2 regions of the Bacillus sp. M13(2017) genome follow, and region 2 is predicted to be linked to the other one. Evidence: riboswitches for the same ligand, from Rfam matches in the RefSeq annotation. Region 2 holds a riboswitch; the other holds the start of a gene.
The links. A riboswitch is a leader RNA that binds a small molecule or an ion and turns the genes downstream of it on or off. The one in region 2 is predicted to bind S-adenosylmethionine.
Positions count from the first base shown of each region.

Region 1: linked by a shared signal. The riboswitch ahead of CGQ22_RS21320 (M20 family metallopeptidase) and the one ahead of CGQ22_RS17570 (Na+/H+ antiporter NhaC family protein) in region 2 are both predicted to bind S-adenosylmethionine.

Region 1 covers NZ_KZ268509.1:158,163-166,492, reverse strand. Annotated here, with positions in the region: gene CGQ22_RS21325 (MDR family MFS transporter) at 1-365, opposite strand, end outside; gene CGQ22_RS21320 (M20 family metallopeptidase) at 690-1,895, opposite strand; SAM riboswitch class I at 1,984-2,085, opposite strand; gene CGQ22_RS21315 (AAA domain-containing protein) at 2,161-4,470, opposite strand; gene CGQ22_RS21310 (VOC family protein) at 4,582-4,974, shown strand; gene CGQ22_RS21305 (hypothetical protein) at 5,110-5,433, shown strand; gene CGQ22_RS21300 (serine hydrolase domain-containing protein) at 5,749-7,824, opposite strand.
Region 2 covers NZ_KZ268506.1:154,925-163,254, reverse strand. Annotated here, with positions in the region: gene liaF (cell wall-active antibiotics response protein LiaF) at 1-469, opposite strand, end outside; gene CGQ22_RS17580 (PspA/IM30 family protein) at 576-1,238, opposite strand; gene CGQ22_RS17575 (lmo0954 family membrane protein) at 1,286-1,642, opposite strand; gene CGQ22_RS17570 (Na+/H+ antiporter NhaC family protein) at 1,825-3,141, opposite strand; SAM riboswitch class I at 3,236-3,341, opposite strand; gene CGQ22_RS17565 (ribonuclease FAU-1 family protein) at 3,462-3,980, opposite strand; gene gltP (glutamate/aspartate:proton symporter GltP) at 4,049-5,323, opposite strand; gene CGQ22_RS17555 (murein hydrolase activator EnvC family protein) at 5,818-7,092, shown strand; gene CGQ22_RS32035 (hypothetical protein) at 7,195-7,353, shown strand; gene CGQ22_RS17550 (sodium-dependent transporter) at 7,380-8,330, opposite strand, start outside.

The DNA.
Region 1 (8,330 bases), on a different contig from region 2:
TCAGCTATCATTGCAGAACTTGCTGGACTGTATATTGCCCCGCTAATTCCAATACCGATATAGGCTAAATAATTAATCCAATGTGAATGAGATAAAGCAAAAACTGCAAACATTGCTACTTGTATGATTGTGCCTAATAGCATGACAGGTCGACGCCCTAATCGATCAGCTAAATATCCACCTAACAAATTACCTATTATGCCTACAAGAGGTATAATTGCCATTAAAATTCCGCCAATTGCTTTACCAAAAGCATCGCTATAGTATATTGCCATAAACGGAAAATACATCCAAAACAATGTATTGAACATAGTTTCGCCAATCAATCTAGTTTTTAAATTTCTGTCCCAAGATAACCATTTCAACGTAATACATCCCCTATTTTAACTTTTCAAATATTCACTATACATTCTATAAACTGTCAGTCCAAGGGAAATATAATAACATAAATTGAATTTATTTTACAAATTAATATAGAAATATAAATTTTAATTACAACACATTCTCTAGTTATTATCCTTTAATGCAATTCGAACTCACAGATCACCGTTACTATTAAACTAGACTAGACCAGATTCAAGATATCACTAAAGAAATAAATGATTCATAAATAGAAAAGAACATTGATTTTTCAATGTTCTTTTCTATTATTTCTGCATATGAATTAGATTTATATTCGAAAAAGCGCCTTACCCTTGATTCCTCTGCACCTCTTTAAACTCCTCCTTCACCTTATCTAACAATCCTTCTTCCGTAATTAATCGATACGCCGTATTTGCTAGTGCTTTTGCTGATGTAATTAACGCTTTGTCTCCAAGTTCTGAACGTGCTGCTTCTCTAAATTCATTCGTATGTGCAATTAAATCGTCTGGACCAATTTTAATGTACGGATGAATGGTCGGTACGACTTGACTTACGTTTCCTGCGTCTGTTGAGCCGATGCCAAATCTTTCTTTCCGATTTACGTCTTCACCTTGTAATTCTAGCTCTTCGGCTACGACTTCATTAAATGTTTTTGTTACGAGTAGTTCATCGATTTCATTTTGGAATTGATGAATTTTCACTTTCGTACCTGTTGCTAATGCTGCTCCCTCTGCGATATTTCTTACTTTCTCTGTTATTTCCGCACATCTTTTTCTCGTTGCTGCGCGGATGAAGAATCTTGCTGCAGCGTAGTCAGGAATAATGTTAGGTGCTTTTCCGCCCTCAGTAATAACGCCATGAATTTTCACATCTGACGGAAGTTGTTGGCGAAGTGCGTTAATGCTGTTATACAGCTGAATGACCGCATCTAATGCGTTAATTCCTTCTTCTGGTGAAGCTGCGGCGTGAGCTGTTTTTCCGTAAAAATGAAAATCAAGTGGATCGACTGCTAGTGATGGACTCGTTGTCGCTGTTTTTCCGCTCGGATGAATCATAAGTGCCGCATCAATATCTTTAAATAAACCAGCCTTTACATAACTCGCTTTTGCACTACCGTTTGGTCCTCCTTCTTCAGCTGGTGTTCCAAACACGACAACTTCTCCCCCAATTTCTTCAAGCGTTTCTGATAATGCGATTGCTGCCGCAACGCTAATTGTGCCAATTAAATTGTGACCACACGCATGACCAAGTCCTGGTAAAGCATCATACTCAGCTAAAAATGCGATAACTGGTCCTTGTTTTCCTGAGCTTTTTCGCGCAATAAAACCTGTTTCATGTCCAGCTATATTGTGCTGCAACTGAAACCCTGCGCTCCCTAGCAATAAACTTAACGTTCTTGATGCGTAAAACTCTTGGTTACCTATCTCCGGATTCGCATGAATATCATGACTTGTTTCTATGTACTTTTCCTTATTTCTTTCAATACTCTCTTCGATTGTTTTTCTTTGTGACGTTACTCCAGTAGCTCCCATTTTTCTTCCCCCTTATATTTTCACATAAAAAAGCCTCTTTCTAAAAGATAGAAAGAGGCTTCTGCATATACAGTCAAAATGAGCTTCTTTCTTATCTTTCAAGTTACCTTGCTGGAATTGGCACAGTATTCATAATGAATCCGCTGCCGAGGTGTCATAGGGCCAGTCCCTCAACCTCTCGTGATAAGAATTTTCATAAAATTATATTAAATTACATTCATTCTAAGTTCATTCCGATTAAAAGTCAAGGAATTCCTATCCGAATTTACCGAATATCTAAAAATCCTTTTAATACACCAATTGTTTCTGGTGCTTGCAGTCTTGCACATACGTACGGAAATTCCGTACTACCTTCAAACATCATTTGAGATGTAAGCGGTGCACCTGCCCAGAAGATTTCATCATCAATTACTAAGAATGGGAATGCTTTATTTTGTCTTTGTAACTTTACATTTTTCAGTGGAACTGGTCCATCACTATAAACTGTTATTTGCGCATTTGTACGCATTAACGCTTGCCATACTCGCTTATCCACTTGTTTTGTACTTGGAAGTGAAATAATAATTTTTCGTTTTGCGGCTAAAATATCTTTTAATAACCCTTTCGTTTCCTCAAGATTCATTTCCATAAACCAGCGTAAACGTTTCGAAATTTTCCGTTCCCACAATTGTCTTGATGTCGTGCGATCATACACATCTCCGTGACGTTCTATATGAGCTGTTAATTGTGATAATGCTTGTTTTCTCGAAAGGTTTTTACGCATATAATGGCAATCTGATAATTGAATGAACTTCCCTCTCGCCCTTGTCACTGCTACATTGACGAGGCGATGGTTTTTGTGATCAAAGAATAATACGCCAGGTCGTTCTTGCGGATAACTGTCAACCGTATCAAAGATCATCATATCTCTTTCAGAACCTTGGAACTTATGAACTGTTGCCGCTAATACTGGTATGTTTTGATATTTCGTTCTCTGCAACATTTCTCTAATACACGTCGATAAAAAGCGTGACTGCGCCCTGTAAGGTGTCACAACACCAATCGATTGAACACCATCTAACAATCCGATTAACATCATTTGCATTGCTACTAAACCAGACATAATGTTAAAACGTGAACCAGATGCAGCGTCTTTTAACGAAAAGGCTCCCATTTGGCTCGTATCGAATAAAACACTCGCCTCATTTGCGAACGGCTGCAATTGCGCAAGTTCTTTACGCTCTGAAACAGACGGATGATCGTATACTCTATTTTTATAAATAAACGAATTCGTAAACTTCGATATATCCGCATGCATACGTCTTTGTTCCTGCAACATAAATAGGTTCGGATGTGCTTCTGATTTATTAACAGACTCAACAATCCCAGCATGGTAAAACATATCTTCCCCGAGCCATTTGCGAACAAGTTCATGGTTCGCCATCGCAATTGGAGGTAATTGTAAAAAGTCGCCACAAACGACGATACGTTTTCCAAGTGAAGCAGCTAATGCGATTTGCGGAACATATGCCATACTCACTTCATCTACGACAACTAAATCAAATGTACGCTCATAAATCAGTGAATCAATGGCACATTTCGATAAAGTCGCGCCGATTACTTTCGCATTTTCAATGTATTCTTTTTCTACTTCTTTAATTTTTGCTTTTTGCTTTCGAAGATCACTTTCAATCTCTTGTATACGCTTCTTATCAGCAGAAGTCGCTTTATATGATAAAATCTTTTCTCGAAGATCTTGTCGTGTTTCCTCTAAATAGAGTCTTTCTTCTCCCCAAGATCCGTTCGTCGTTTCAACTAACTTCGACGCAAGTAACGTTTCATGATTTCGTATATGTTCATGTTGGCTATAACCGTAACGAACAATTTCGCCAGGTGTCCATTTCTTTTTCTTCTCAATTTGCTTCGTGACTTCACTCATTAATACGTCTACTGCCGCATTACTATGAGCTAATACAAGTACCGATTTTCCTTTTTGATAATGTGCCGAAATAATACGTGATAAATTGTAAGACTTCCCTGTTCCAGGCGGTCCCCACACGTACGTCGTCGGATTGTAAAATGAACGATACGCCAATTCATTTTTCGGATTTTTCATCTTCTCAATATGCTTCGGACTACTCGTCCCGTCAACAAGACGCTTTATACGATTACGTTTTAACTTATCTTTACGCGCTTCTTTCAATCGCTCTTGCAGTTGCTCTAACAATTGCCACGGTTCACTGTATAAAACAGCTTCTCGTATTTCACCTTGTATATAATCATTTAATTTCAATTCTATTTCTAATCCATGTACAGATAATACTTCTCCTGTCGCTTCCTCACCATCGAACTCAATTCGAATTGGTGAACCTTCCGGTAAACTTACTTCCGAAATAAGCTGAAATACATATACTGTACTTTCATAATCTGTATATAAAAAACGACCGTTCATGATAGAAATTTTACTACCACCTATCGTTTTCCAATGCTTAATTTCATACGCTAATGCATAATGCCACTCTTTCATCGTTTCCGATAATGAAGGAGTTTGAGTAGGTGTATTCATCGTATAATCTCCTTCCTTCTCCCCAAACATACTTTCTCACTATACCATATAACACGCTAAAATTTGTAAGGTTTTTATCTTGCTTATTTTCTTAATTTTCAATAATATATTGTATATAATTTTCAGAAAGAAGGAATCTACATGTCAGTTAGAAGAATTGAACACGTCGGACTTATGGTCGCAAACTTAGAAACATCTATTTCATTTTATGAAGAAGTAGTTGGCTTACAGCTCATTAAACGTATGGGACACCCGAATCCAGACTTAAAACTCGCTTTTTTAGGTGTGGAAGAATCAAAGGAAACGATACTAGAACTCATTGAAGGTTATAACTCTTCTCTTCCGGCAGAAGGAAAAGTACATCACATTTGCTTTAAAGTAGATTCATTAGAGAATGAAATCGAAAGAATACAGAAACATAAAGTAACCTTTTTACTAGGAGAAGAAATCGAAACATTACCAGATGGAACACGTTACATATTCTTCGCTGGTCCTGATGGAGAATGGATTGAGTTTTTTGAAACTGAGAGATAAAGCAAACCTTTATTTTGCGGAATAGAAAAAGAACCGGAATTACGGTCCTTGTTTTTAACCAGTAACAATGAAACATACCTCCAACCTAAGAATTTACCAAGATTAAAAATACAATCATTTTGTTAGGAGGAGAGAATGGGAAATACAGTCTTTATTCTTGTTTTTTGGATACTGATACTATTTCCAATCCTTTATGTCATCAAGATAAAGGATTGGAATATAAAAACAGCTGCCTTATTTGTTGGAAGGATTCTATTAAGTATTGTCTATTTTATAAATGGAATGGTATTAGGTCTGCAACGAAATTGGGTAGAACCTCCCTATGAAACAGAATGGGATTTCTTTGTAAAGTCTTTACTAAACGGAAAAACTGATGCACTTATACACTTGTTACTTCTAATTATTATCATTACTTTGGATCTATTCATTACATTTTATTATATTAATAAAAAGAAATAGGATATTCTCTCCTATTTCTTTTTTATGAGTAGCGCCATATCGCTATCAAACTAATGTTTTACGCTGCCCCTAAACAATAATTTTTAACATTTTTACTCTGGGGATGTCAATTTTACTATTTTTGGGGTATTTTTTTTTACTAGCTTGATGGACATGGGGTTAATTTATTTTCTTAGGCTGATAGGCATGTGGTGCTATCCCATTGCTATTAAGGTAAGAATTTAAGTGTAATATCATTTAAGGTAATACTTAAGATACAAATAAAATATCTTTTCCATGTCGCACTGTTTTATTGAAGTCTATCCCGAGTTGTAGCTAGTTCAATGCGACTGTAAATTCGGAGTTCGGTGCGCCAGCAAATACAACGGTTCCGTTCTCTGGTAGTTTCACTTTGTTATTATCACTAACGACGGTAAAATTGACGCATACTCCATTCTCATCATACACCGCGAATGAACTTCCTGATGACAACTCCACATTCATCGTTTTCCCTGCTGCCTCTTGCGGGACCGTAAACCATTTCGCATGCCCATTTTTTTGCAATGTAACTTTCGATAATTGACCTGTATCAAGGGGTTTTACGTTAGATTCACTGACGTATAAAAAGCTGGACATCTCCATATATTCAGTACCATCCTCTGTATAGAAATGGGCTTCCTTTGTATCCCGCCCATTCATCACAGGAATTTGAATTTGATGCGTCGCCGTATTCGGACCTGTAATTTTTTTGCCGTCCCAATATCCATCCTTGATCGTAATTTGTGTGTTAAGAGGCATTAGTTGTCCTAGATAGTTCATAGAATTAAATTTTTCGTTAACGAGATAGAACTTGCCACCCTCGCGCTTCGCCCATGCAGCAGCTGTTTTCTTCGGTAACACATTGTTTTCTAATTTCTGGGCTAAATAGTGAGTCAGCACATTTTGCCCCAATCCCGGTGATAATTCATATGTGCTCTCTCTCAAATAAACTTTTCCATTCTTCTCTGTGACGAAGTTAAGCTTGGAAGTACCCTTCTCATTTATAAAGCTCCCATCCGCCGTATATACATATTTTTCTTCCGGTTTAGTTGGTAAAAACAGTTCTCCCTTCTTCGTAATTTCTATTTTGAAATGGCTATAGCTATTTCCATAAAATCCTGCTTTTTTTACCACGTCTTGAGGCACTTTAGCCTTGTCAGGCTTGCCGAAGGATTTATCTGGCTTTATATCCTTAATTGTCCCTTTCTCTTTAAGCCTAGCTAGCAGTAATTTATTTGCCAACAGTTGATTTGTCATGCTGCCGCCGCCGGAGGACAATACAGCTGCTGCCATCTTCTGTTCTGGAAGCACGACCAATGTAGCATGTTGCAGTATCGTATCCCCACCCTTAGTCAACGCTTTTATCCCATATTCACTGAATGGGTATAGTTTCACACTATCCCAGCCAAGTCCATAGTTGAACACATTTCCGCTATCTTCCGACCACATTCCTTTTTTATATTCTTCTTGTTCCATCGCCTTGACTGCTTTATTAGAGAGAATTTCTTTCCCCTGTCCCATAAATATTTGTGAGAATCGCACCACATCTTCTGCAGTAGAAGAGATTCCTCCCGTACCAATTAGATTCACCATTTCACTTGGTAGCTGTCCCTGGTATGTCGGAGAATACAGTCCAGCCCGCTTTTCGTCTTCCCATTTGTCTTGCGATGTTATCGTATGATTCAGTTTTAATGGCTCTGTAAACTTTTGATGTAGAAATTCAGTAAAACTCATACCGCTGACTCTTTCTACCAAGATCTCAGCCAGTGTAAAACCGTCATTACAGTATACTGAGAACGCACCAGGGTCTGCCTTCAAGTTTTGGTTGGACAATTGTTGCAATAATATATCATGGGCATAAGCATCATTATCTTTAAATAAAAATGCATTATTGAACGTCGAACCTTGCAAACCCGAGGAGTGATTCAACAGCATACGCGGTGTAATACGCTTATATCGTTTATCTTTCATTTTGAAATCAGGAATATAGCGGGCAACAGGAGCATCCAAATCAACTTTTCCTTCGTCTACCAGTTTCATAACAGCCGCAGCTGTATATACTTTACTGGTTGAACCAATTCCATATAGAGTATCTTTAGTTAGTGGCTCTTTCCCTTCTATGTCGTTCTTACCTGTCTGACCCGACAAAATAAGTTTACCATTATCAATCAGCGCATACTGTACACTAGTCGTCTCATAGGACTTCGTGAGCAGTGCAGCGTTCTCTGCAGCAATCTTCTCCAAATCTTTGCTAGCAACTTCTTGGCTAGATACAACCGGAGTCTTACTGCTAGAAGACGCTATCGCTCCTGTTGGTAGACTCATCGTTAGAGCTAAGGTAGCGGCTAACACTCCAGATAATTTATTTTCCATAAGAAAAATTCCTCCTTAGATAAATGATCGATTTCATCTTTTATTTGTTCAATTACAAACATCACATAAACTACTATTCTGGCTTTATCCCTACTGTCTATATTCAACAAGTAAAATACTTTTAAAAAGCCCAGTATTCTCGGCTCTACCCATACTGTTCAAATTGCCGTCAACATATGCCCCTCCAGCAAAAGTATCAAATCCTAGAATAACATCTGTATGTTCCCATATCGGGACACCGTTAGGAAATATAATTTCATAGATTCCTAGACCATATCCATTGATTCTTCCCTTTCCTGTAGGAACTGTAGTGAGTATTCTGTTCTTTCAGTAATTGCCACCAATAGAATGCTCTTATTACTAGTTTGTTTTTCGTATAAATGTATCCTATTTACCCTCCCTCTTTTACGCTTCTCTATATTTGTATCCTACACAATAAAAATTTCTTTTTTCTTATCCATTTCTTACAATTTCCTTACGTTCAAATCACTTCTATAATTAGATAG
Region 2 (8,330 bases):
CCACATCACAAGCACCATATTGAACATTAATATCCTCAAGTTCATAAATATGATCCATCATTCTTACATTGCCTACAAACATATTTTTCAAATATGGTTCTGTACGATATATTTGCTTCTCTTCGTCTATAATCCCTTTTTCTTTAATTTCAACCTTCATTGCTTTTTGCTGATGTCCTTGTTGAATCAATTGATAACCAATTAAAGCTAAACAAGCAAATACGACAAGAACAAATGCTGCTGATGAAAATAAGAAAAATAAAAATACGATACCACCAACAAATAAAAATACATTTCCCCGTACATAACGATTCTTTTTACGATAATGCCTTCCAAACATAAGCATAATAAATGCAAAAATGAGACCACCTGGTTCAAAATGTCCAAGTATCATATCAAGAAAAAGACCGAATCCAAATATGATGAGGAGCATTCCCATTAATTGTGTCTTTGAAAAATGTTTCTTCATTTCAGCTCCCCCCTTCTTGTCACATATACATAGAAGAAAAGGCATTGCTTTCCAACACCTTTTCTCCTATCACTATATCATAAGCCTGTTTTATAATATACTACTATTATTTTGTTAACTCTTTCGTTAACGATATATCATTCTTTTCTTTCATTTCACGCTCAAGTTTTGCAATTTTCATATCAAATGTGTCACGCTCATGCTCTTCATTCATACGAGTTTCTAAGTCACGAATGTGATCTTCAATTTCTTCAAATCGTAAGAACGGATTATTTTCATCCATTTTATGCATCGCAGTATTCATACGACGATTTGCATGTGCCATATTTTCACGTGCCATTAGTTCCATACGCTTTGCGTGCATTTCTTTTAACTTATTTTTCATTTCAGAAAGACGACGCTCTAACTCATCAATTTGCTCTACAACACCTGCATACATTTCTTCTAATCGAGTTACTTGCCCTTCATAATAAGCTACCTCTTCTAAAGCACGTTCATGCAATTGTAATTCGCCTGCTTCTTGAGCAATGATAGCTTGCTTTGATCTTTTATTAACGAAATAACGCGCTTGCTCAAGCTCACGAGCAAAGTTAGATTTTAATGTTTTATGACGCTCAATTAACTTCTCAATTTTTGTTATTTCGCGCTCACTATCACGTAAATATTGGTTTAACATCGCAATTGGATTTTTTCTTTCCTTCTCATCTAACACGTTATGAAAATCAGCTAAAATTGCATCGCGTACACGTCCGAATAAAGATTGTTTCATTATAAATCTTCCTCTCTTCTACTTTATTTATAATTTGATTTATTGTTTTAATTTTTCATTAATTTGTTCCACTCATCTTCAAAGTTGCTATATGGTTTAGAACTTTCTGGAGCAGATTCAACAACTACATCTTTTTCTTTTTTCCACTCACGGTATCCGTAATATAAAACCACTAAAGCAGCGATACCGATTAATGCTGGCGAATGAGAAAGTGCAATGGATAAACCGATTAAACCAACAATACCCCAAGCTAACTTTCCAAAAAATGATTTAGCTCGCACAAATGATTTATAGCTCCAATATACAACTCCTGCTCCGATTGCGAACCCTACAATACCAGCAAGACTACCAAGAGCAATTAAAGCCAAAATACCGGCTGCGATAAACGCTAGAAATTGTTTCATCTTGTGCTTGCCTCCCTTCGATTTGATACTCTTATCTTAACTATTTTTTCATCTTTCCATAACGAGCTTAAGAACCGTTTTTAACTCAGACTTAAGACCGAGTCATATTCAGCCCTTTACGCAAAAAAACGTGCAGAGTCTATTCTCTGCACGTTTTTTTAATTACTAACATTCATATTAAATTAAGCTGTTTTATGATACTTTTTTTTCTCAGCTACTTTCGAAAACCTTGGAAACCCAATTAAAATAGAAACAATCCCACATACTCCAACTAAGATTGGATAAAATGCATATGGTAACAATTCAACCGGAGATAACGCTGCAAATCCTGCTGCCGTTAACATTTGGGCACCGTACGGAATTAATCCTTGCACACAACATGAGAAAAGATCTAATACACTCGCTGATTTACGAGGGTCTATTTCATATTGATCTGCAATATTTTTTGCAAGCGGGCCTGTAAAGATAATTGAAATCGTATTATTCGCTGTACACATATTTGTCATACTCACTAAACCAGCAATACCAAATTCCGCTCCTTTTTTCGAACGAATATTACGTGTTAATACATTCATTAAATATTGAATACCACCATTATATTGGATTAATTCAACCATACCGCCAATTAATATAGCAAGTAATACTAACTCCATCATACCGCCCATTCCAGTCGTTACACTTTTAAAGAAACTTTCTAACGTGTAACTTCCATCTATAAGACCGATAACACCAGATAGTACAGTTCCACCAGTTAATACAATAAGTACATTCCAGCCAAGTAGCGCTGTAATAAGTACTCCTGCATACGGTAAAATCTTTATCCAATCAAAGCTATGCGCTTTAACCTGCGTATCACTTCCTGAAGTAACTATTACTAATAATACAATTGTGATAATAGCTGCTGGTAATACAATTAAAAAGTTCGTTTTAAACTTATCTTTCATTTCTGTTCCTTGTGAACGAACAGCTGCGATTGTTGTATCTGAAATAAATGATAAATTATCACCAAACATCGCTCCGCCAACAACAGTAGCCATCGCAAGCGCAATTGAGATATCAGTTTGACCACTAATACCTACAGCAATCGGTGCTAATGCTGCAATTGTTCCCATTGAAGTTCCCATCGCTAATGAAATAAACGCAGCAATAACAAAGATTCCAGCTATGATAAATCCTGGCGGTAAAATAGTTAACGCTAAATTAACAGTTGAGTCTACTCCGCCCATTCCTTTAGCAGTTTCAGAAAATGCACCTGCAAGCACAAAAATTAATACCATAATCATAATATCCGGATTTCCTGCACCTTTAGCGAACCGCTCGACTTTCACATTAAAACTTTCTTTACGATTCATCACTAAAGCGACTCCTACAGCAATTGAAATCGCTACAAGTATCGGCAATTTATAGAAATCACCTGTAATAATTCCAGAACCAATAAATAGCGCCAAAAATATCCCAAGTGGTAATAAAGCTAAACCATTTCCTCTCGTTTCTTTCAAAGTACCATCTCTCCCTAGTTTCAACCTTTTTCTAATGAATAACAAAAGACCTCTTCCAATGAGAAGAGGTCTTATACATCTATAAGAAACGCTCTTCTCATCTTTCAAGCACACGCTTGCTGGATTTGGCACAGCACTCTGAAATCGAGTCCGCTGCCGAGGCATCGTAGGGCCAGTCCCTCCGCCTCTCTTTATAAGAAGGTTTCATATTTATTTTTTAATAATAATTTCTTTCCTAACTTTACTCGCTTACAAAACAAAAGTCAATTGTTTTTTGTATAGATTTTTTTGGTAATTATACAAAAATGTGAATACAACAATCATTTTAACTTTTCGATTTCTTCTTCTAATATTGAAATCCAATAAAATTCACTATTTTTTATTGCAGCTAATATCCATTTCGTAGTGTACCAAGCTAACTCATACTCTTCCTTCGTGACATCGCCACTTTTATAAGCATCCTCTAGCTCCTCTTCATCTAATACATACACCTTACCGCTAGATAATAATACTACATCTAAATATAAATCATCAAAATAAGGTAAACCACGATCGTCTATTTTATATTCTTTCGCCACATCGATATAATATTGCACTAATTTTTTCTGATCATCTAACATAGCGGTAATCGCAAAGTTTTTCCCGTCTATGAAATATTGAATCCACATATACTGATCCGCTGCAATACAAAGTTCTTCACCATCATATTCTTTACAACTAGGCTTCCTCACCTTTTTTATATCCAGTATTCCGAGCATCCCCTCTTCCACTTGCTTAACCGTATAACCCTTCTCTATTAGCCTCTTCCACGAAGAACCGTCACCATATTTACGTTTCATTATGTCTGCTCCTCTTCTATATACAGAAAAGCTCCCACATATTATGTGAGAGCTTGTTCATATTATAATTAAGCCGCTTGACCCTTTTCAGAAATCTCTTTTAAATAAGCTTGTCCTTTTTCAGCGTCATATTGACCTTCCCACTTAGACATAACTACAGCTGCTAAAGAGTTTCCTACAACGTTAACTGCTGTACGAGCCATATCTAAAATACGGTCAATACCAGCAATGAACGCTAAGCCTTCAGGTGGAATACCTACTGTACCAAGTGTCGCTAATAATACAACGAATGATACGCCCGGTACACCTGCGATACCTTTTGATGTAACCATTAATACAAGCAATAATGTAATTTGTTGTGTAATAGATAAATCAATACCGTACATTTGCGCTAAGAAAATAGCCGCAATTGCTTGATATAAAGTTGATCCATCTAAGTTAAATGAATAACCTGTCGGAATAACGAAAGATGTAATTGCTTTCGGACAACCGAATTTCTCCATTTTCTCCATGATTTTTGGTAAAACTGTTTCTGAGCTTGCTGTAGAATACGCTAAAATCAGCTCGTCTTTTAAAATCTTAAAGAATTGGAAAATATTAATTCCAAATATTTTCGCTGTAAGTCCTAAGACAACTACTACGAAGAAAATCATTGCTCCATATACGACAATTAGTAATTTCCCTAATGGAATTAATGAAGCAAGACCAAATGTAGAAACTGTAACACCAATTAGTGCAAACACACCAAATGGTGCAAATTTCATAACTTGGTTTGTTACGTAAAACATTGCGTCAGCTACACCTTGGAAAAATTGAAGAACTGGTCTTCCTCTTTCACCAATTGCCGCTACACCTAAACCAAATAGTACAGAGAAGAAGATAATAGCAAGCATATCTCCGTCAGCTAATGACTTCATAATGTTCGTTGGAACAATATTTACAAATGTATCTGCAAATGAATGACTTTGTACTTGCTCTGTCGTATGTGTATATTTCGAAATATCTGTCTTTGTTAACTGCTCCATATTTACGCCTTTTCCTGGTTGGAAAATATTCGCTATTAATAGACCAACAATAATTGCAATTGTTGTAATAATTTCAAAGTAAATAATTGTTTTTCCGCCTAGTCGACCTAGTTTTTTAACATCGCCAACACCAGCAACCCCAACAACAATGCTTGCTACAACAATCGGTACAACGATCATTTTAATTAATCGGATGAAAATATCACCAATTGGTTGTAAGTACTTCACAACAGCTGGATTATCAAAGAAAATCGCCCCAACCGCAATACCAAGTGCAAGTCCTATTAATATTTGCCATGCAAGTCCTATTCTTTTCATATTTGTTGTAACCCCCTCTTCGATGTGTCACTCTATCTCTCATTCTATCTCTATAAAACTTGAAATTAAGAGTATTACATATTATTCGACAATTCACTACATTTTGTCCCTGTTAAAAATCATAAATCAAAAATTTAAATCTGACAACAAAATAACTTTGCCCGAACACAAATAATTTTCTTGACAAAAAGCAGACCCATGTCAGAAAACCTAACATGAGAACGATTCCTCACTAGTGTTTTATTAGCTTTCCAAGCAATATCTCATCTCATAAAAACGATTACTTTCCTCCTTTATTTTACAGATAAATCCCAAAATATACCTTTGTTACACATATGAATAAAATGTAAGCACTATGACAATTACAGTTGAAAAATGATAAATTCCGACAAAACTTAGCAATTTTATAAATTTTTCTTTACATTATGATTACAACGATAGACACCCTTCTTCTTATGATATATAACATTCATAGGGAAAGGAGTCAGACAACAATGAAAAAGAAATTTGCAGCGTTTAGTGTTTTAGCAGCAGGAACGATTTTTGCTTCCCCGTTACTTTCACCCGTATACGCTGAAACGAATCAAGATAAATTATCTAATATTCAATCTGAATTAGAAGGCAAACAAAGTGACTTACAAAATAAATCAGTCGAGAAAGAACAAATAGAAAAAGAAATTCAAGAATTACAGAAGAAAATCGATGAATTAACTACTTCTATTAATAAAAATGAGGCTGAATTAAACGATACAAAAAAGGAAATTAGCAAAACGCAACAAGTAATTACTGATAAAAAGAAACATATAGAACAATTACAAACAAACATAGATACACGTCAGGAAGTTATTAAACAACGATTACAATCTATGCAAGAAAAACCGCGTACAAATATCATTACAGAAGTATTAACAAACTCTACAAACATTGCTGATCTTGTTGATAATATGTACTCCGTAAGTTTAATATTAAACAACGATACAGATATTGTAAAAAAACAAACATCTGATCAAAATGCTGTAACAACAGAAAAAGAAGCTGTTGAGAAAAAAGAACAACAACTGAAAGAATCTGAACAAAAACTAGAACAAAAACAGCAAGAATTACAAAATAACCAACAACAGCAACAAACCCTTATTAACGATCTACATACGAAAGTAGCAAAAGTAGATTCAGAGATTGAAGGATTAGAAGAATCCAAAGGCATTTTAGAAAATCAACGTCAAGCTGTTCAAAGAGCAATTGAAGAAGAAAAACGTGCCGAAGAAGCTCGTAAAGCGGAAGAAGCTCGCCAGGCAGAAGAGGCTCGCAAGCAACAAGCTACTAAATCTGCTCAAAAAGCTCAAGCAGCCCCAACACCACATGATACAAATATCGGTGGCTTTATCAAACCAGCAGCCGGATCAAAAACTTCCGGATTTGGTGTACGTTCTTTAGATAACCATAAAGGAATTGACATCGCTGCTTCGGGAACGGTTCCAATTATCGCTGCTGCAGATGGCGTTGTTATTCGCTCAGAATTATCATCTAGTTACGGAAACGTAGTGTATTTATCTCACCGTATAAACGGAAAAACATATACGACAGTATATGCTCATATGAATAGCCGTTCTGTATCGAATGGACAAACTGTAAAACAAGGCGATCAGCTTGGATTTATGGGGAATACGGGCCAATCATACGGACAACATTTACACTTCGAACTCCATCTTGGAGAATGGAATGTCGGCAAGACAAACGCAGTTGACCCATCTCCTTATATCGGATTATAAAAAACCTCGGTGCCTACCGAGGTTTTTTTATTTATACTTCACACAATATAGGCATTCTACATAGACTATAACTAAATGCCTCTAGTTTACGAGGTGATCCATATGAATACGCAATTACAACAAAAAATAGAAGAAGCTAGAGCGACATATATCAGCCGGATATTTACATTTGGCGGCTCAGTTTTATTTTTAATCGGTTCATTCCTCGCAGTCACCACAGCCTATAAAGCATATAATCATCTATTACATTCAACAACATAAAAAAGACGGGAGCTCCCCGCCTTTTTTTATGCAAACATTTTAAATACACCTATCGCATTTAAAAATACAATTATTACAGTTATCGGAATAACATAACGAAGTAAGAAGAACCAAATGTTAAATAACGTTTCCCCTTTCGTTTCCGTCACTTCTAATTCTTTCATCAACAATTCTTTACTCATTTTATTTGGTACAAATAATGAAATAGCTAGTACCCCTAACGGTAGCAATACGTTACTTACTGAAAAGTCGACTAAATCAAAGAATGTTTTCCCAAATATTTTCACGTCACTCATAATCCCAAATGATAACGCTGATGGAATACCGACTGCAAAAATAAGAATACCAATTAATAATGATGCTGATGGACGCTTCTTCTCATTACCTTTCGCAACAGATGCTACTACTATTTCAAGCATTGAAATTGCTGATGTTAAAGTCGCAAAGAAGAATAAAATTAAAAACATAATAAAGAAAAATTGACCAAATGGTATTTTTGCAAATACTGCTGGAAGGACGATAAACAGTAATCCTGGTCCTTCAGTCGGTTTAACTCCTAATGCGAAAATCGCCGGGAAAATCGCTAATCCTGCAAGTACTGTAACAAAAACAGTTAAACTTACAATAGATGTTGCTGATTTCGCTAAATGTTCCTCTTTCTTTAAATACGAACTATACGTTACCATTACTGAGGCACCTACTGTTAGCGAGAAGAAAGATTGTCCCATCGCATATAAAATCGTATCTGCTGTAAGCTTTGAAAAATCTGGCTTTAAGAAGAACTCTACTCCAGCAAAAGCACCATCGAGTGTTAACGCACGAACAATAATCGCAATAAATAAAATAAATAATAGCGGCATCATGTACTTACTTGCCTTTTCTATACCTTTCTCTACACCTTTACTTACAACAAAAATCGTACAAAGCATAAAGATAAATTGCGCTCCAATCGCACTTAATGGATTGGAAATCGTTTC